2 regions of the Pseudoalteromonas sp. JC28 genome follow, and region 2 is predicted to be linked to the other one. Evidence: predicted binding sites of a transcription regulator. Region 2 holds the regulator's gene; the other holds the start of a gene.
The links. The regulator FliA, encoded in region 2, starts transcription of late flagellar genes. The targets are predictions, from matches to a motif close to CTAAAGNTNNNNNNNNNNNNGCCGATA.
Positions count from the first base shown of each region.

Region 1 (2,209 bases), on a different contig from region 2:
TTTACTAAAAAAGCTACTAGCATAATCCAAAAACTCATTTAGTCTCGACTGACCTTCATTCATCCAAGCAAGCAGGTTTGGCAACTCATTATCGGCATTGAGTCCCTTAGCTTGCTCTTGCACATCTGCTAACTGCTTATTGAGTGGCATAAATGCCTTCTCTAAGTCTTTCATTGGATTGCCTTGCTGATATTGAGCAATCGCAGCAGATGTTTTACTTTGTCTTAAATCCATCGTGAAATTAGTGATCTGATCTGAGTTTAGGCTAAGCGACTTTGCCAAATCGAAAGCTTCATCGTATTCACCACCGAAAAAAGAATCACTGACATTACGGATATCTTCCATCATATCGTTAATTGCCTGCTGCTCCTCTTCGTTCAGCTCACCATTTACCTTAATTGAGAAACTGACTTCGTGAGAGGACTTAGTGCCATATGCCATGCCATAATCATTACCTTTTTGCGCAACACTCGCAGCGGCTCCCTGAGCATACGCATCGGAGAATGAAATAACGACTTCATCCCCTTCAGCTGTAGTAAATGCATATTCAGCCTGATTAGAAAGACTCGCAAACTGTGCGGCACTGATCGCTAATGCCTTTGGCGACTTTTCTTCAAACAATTCTTTTTCAAAATCATCTAAACCTTTAAAAATCCCTTCTCGTGATTTTTCAATGCCATCTTCGATGTCGGAATTGAAAGCGCCCATGCCTTTTAACTCTTCGCTGGCTTCATCAATACCCTGCAGCACGCCCTTACGTGCCCCATCTAGCATGGATTTCAATTCGTCATCATTTTTGCCGTCGACTTTGGCTTTCTTCACTGCACCCTGAACAAAATCGAGTACATTTTTGACAATAGATTCAAAATCAAATAGTGGCTTGTCTTTTTTATCTTGTGTCGGCTTCTCAATCCCCAACGCTTCTGCAAGCTTATCATCAAGAATTTTAGCTGCTAGCTTAGATTTATTCCCCGCATAGCTGTCCGAATTAATTTGGATATTTGGTCCTATCCCTTTGCTCTTTCCAGGCTTATGCTGCATCGCTGGATTGAGCAACTGATTTAATTGCCCGATTTTCATGGTATGCCCTCCAATATATTAGTTAGATTATCGGCATATTTGCGCAAAGCTAAAGTATAATGATTAAAAAAACAGCAAACCAGACGCATCAGTGATGCTAGACTGGACAAATTAGCAACGCTCCCTAAAATAGCGCCTCTTAATTCAACATAGATGGTTTTAGCATGGCAGTAATAAAAATTGATGATTCAGCATACGAGCAACAGTTAGCAGATAAAGCTGAGCGTATCACAACACAATTTGCACAGTTTGATGCACCTGCACTTGAAGTGTATGAATCTGCAACTCGCCATTACCGCCAGCGCTGTGAATTTAGAGTATGGCATGAGGGTGAAGATCTGTTTCACATCATGTTTGACCAGCAAACAAAAGAAAAGATCCGTGTTGATAGCTTTGATCCTGGTGCGCCGCTTGTCAATGAAATGATGCAGGTGATGATACATCAGCTGAAAGGCAACGAAATATTGCGTCGTAAACTGTTTCAGATCGACTACCTCACGACACTGAGTGGTGAAGTACTGATCAGCTTGCTTTATCACAAGCAGTTAGATGAAGCGTGGCAAACCGCGATGCAGACATTGAGAGCCGAGTTGCAACAAACCTATAAAGTTGATTTTATCGGTCGTGCTAGAAAACAAAAGGTTGTGTTTGGCAACGACTATGTAACTGAAAAACTAAGCGTTAACGGTAAAGAGTATATTTATCAGCAGGTTGAGAACAGCTTTACGCAACCGAATGCGGAAGTGAATCAGAAAATGCTAGCTTGGGCGCAGTCCATCAGTGAACCGCTAAGCAACGATCTACTTGAGCTTTATTGTGGTAACGGTAACTTTTCAATTGCATTGGCTGGTTCATTCAATAAAGTGCTGGCTACGGAGATCTCTAAATCATCAGTAAAGTCTGCACAATTTAATATTGCAGCAAACAAAGTCGATAACTTAGATATTATTCGCATGTCGAGTGAAGAGTTTACACAAGCCATGAAAGGGCAGAAGTTTTCTCGATTAGATGGTATTGATTTACAGTCCTATGATTGCCAAACGATTCTTGTCGACCCGCCTCGTGCTGGTATGGATGAATTAACCTGTCGCTTAGTCAGCAACTACGACAACATTATTTATATCTCATG
Region 1 is NZ_QOKX01000015.1:54,964-57,172, reverse strand. It holds gene DS891_RS23400 (DUF5610 domain-containing protein) at 1-1,080, opposite strand, end outside; gene trmA (tRNA (uridine(54)-C5)-methyltransferase TrmA) at 1,245-2,209, shown strand, end outside.
Region 1: a site for FliA is predicted at 1,109-1,135, ahead of DS891_RS23400 (DUF5610 domain-containing protein). Genes of this name have one in related genera too.

Region 2 (2,209 bases):
AGCAGCGCTTTCTGTCATTTCCATAACATAATTAAGACGCTGCTTGGCGTCAGGTATAGCCTCTGTCGTGAGATCTGAGAGTCGAGTATCCAGCTCAAAGTTCTTCAAGGACTCGTGTAATTGGCGAGTTAGCTTTCCAACTTCTGCAAATAACTCCGATTGCTCTTTGTTAGCAGCTTCTAAAATCAGCTGGTCAGCTTTTTCTTGTTCACCTTGCTCTAGTAGCTCAACAAGTTGCTTGGCTTGTTCAAGTGTAATTTGCGGCGCAGCATTTACAGACATAGGCCATATCCCCTTGCTGTTTAGCCTAGTCGCTCAAATACTTTTTCAAGCTTAGTCTTGAGCGTACCTGCAGTAAACGGTTTAACAATATATCCGTTCACCCCAGCTTGCGCTGCTGCAACAATTTGTTCTTTTTTCGCTTCTGCGGTAACCATCAACACTGGAATGTGCTTAAGCTTTTCATCTGCGCGTATTGCACGAAGCAGATCAATACCTTGCATGCCCGGCATGTTCCAATCAGTTACTACAAAGTCAAACTCCTGATTTTGTAGCATCGGAAGTGCTGTACTACCATCATCAGCTTCTTGAACATTGGTAAAGCCTAAATCTCTTAATAGGTTTTTGATTATTCTTCTCATAGTAGAGAAATCATCAACCACGAGAATCTTCATGTTCTTATCCAAAACTTCCTCCAGTGAGGTTCGAACCCAACTATTTTATGTACTCTAATTTATCCAGTCATTGATTTTAGCTTTGAGCTTTATCATTGCCTGACCGTGAATTTGGCTTACTCGAGATTCACTGACATCAAGGATGGCACCAATCTCTTTCAAATTCATTTCGTCGTTATAGTAAAGTGACAACACCAGAGCATCCCTTTCGGGTAGTGCTTTGATAGCATTTACTAAAGACTCGTTAAAACGTTCATTTTTAACGTTATTAAACGGTTTGTCTAGCGCAAAATCGCTGTTTGCTGGGGTTATCACATCTTCATCAACCCCTAGATCCTCAATGCCGATGACTTTACTTGCATTTACATCATGTAAAATATGATGGTACTCATCTAAAGATATATCAAGTTTTTCAGCGATTTCAGTGTCTTTTGGTTCGCGGCCAAGGAGAGATTCGAGCTCAGATATCGCTTCGGCTACCATTCTGCTGTTTTTATGTACGGACCGAGGGGCCCAATCTCCGCGACGGATTTCATCTAGCATTGCACCTCGGATGCGTATCCCCGCAAAGGTCTCGAAACTAGCGCCTTTAGTAGCATCGAAATTTTTAGATGCTTCAATCAATCCAATCATACCTGATTGAATTAGATCGTCGAGCTGCACACTTGCCGGAAGCCGAGCGATCAGGTGACATGCCACTTTTTTGACAAGTGGAGCATGTCTCTCGACCACTTTATGGATATGGTCAGAAGTTTGATATCCCGCAGCTCTGTTGACCGGAGAAGCCATAATCACCCGTTTACAAGTTGTTCAATGAAAAATTCTAGATGACCGGAAGGTTGATGAGGAATTGGCCATTTAACTGCCTTGGCAGCAAGTCCTTTAATTGCAACTGCTGCTGGAGAGCTCGGAAATAAATCCACGATTGCTCTTTGTCTACGAGAGGACTTACGCATGTTTTCGTCAAATGGTACTGTGGCCACTAATTCCAATGCTACATCAAGAAAACGGTCTGTAACTTTTGAAAGTTTAGCAAATAATTCTTGCCCTTCACGCATACTGCGGACCATATTGGCAACTATTTTAAAACGATAAACGCCATGCTCTCTGCTTAAAACTTTGATCAACGCATAAGCATCCGTAATAGAAGTCGGTTCATCACACACAACAACCATCACATCTTGTGCAGCTCGAGAGAAGCTCAGAACCATATCTGAGATACCAGCTGCGGTATCAACAATTAAAACATCAAATTGAGTGTTAAGCTCGCTAAATGCGCGAATAAGTCCAGCATGCTCTGCGGGAGTCAACTCCACCATGCTTTGAGAACCCGAAGTAGCTGGCACAATTTTGATACCAGCGGGACCTTCTACGAGAATCTCATCTAGTTCACATTCACCCGACAACACATGTGAAAGGTTCTTTTCTACTCGGAGCCCTAACATCACATCACAGTTTGCCAAGCCCAAGTCCGCATCTAAAACGAGAACTCGCTGTCCTTGTTGGCCCATAGCGATGGCAGTATTGAGCGAGAC
Region 2 is NZ_QOKX01000001.1:231,951-234,159, reverse strand. It holds gene DS891_RS00930 (protein phosphatase CheZ) at 1-282, opposite strand, end outside; gene cheY (chemotaxis response regulator CheY) at 303-686, opposite strand; gene DS891_RS00920 (RNA polymerase sigma factor FliA) at 729-1,463, opposite strand; gene DS891_RS00915 (MinD/ParA family protein) at 1,466-2,209, opposite strand, start outside.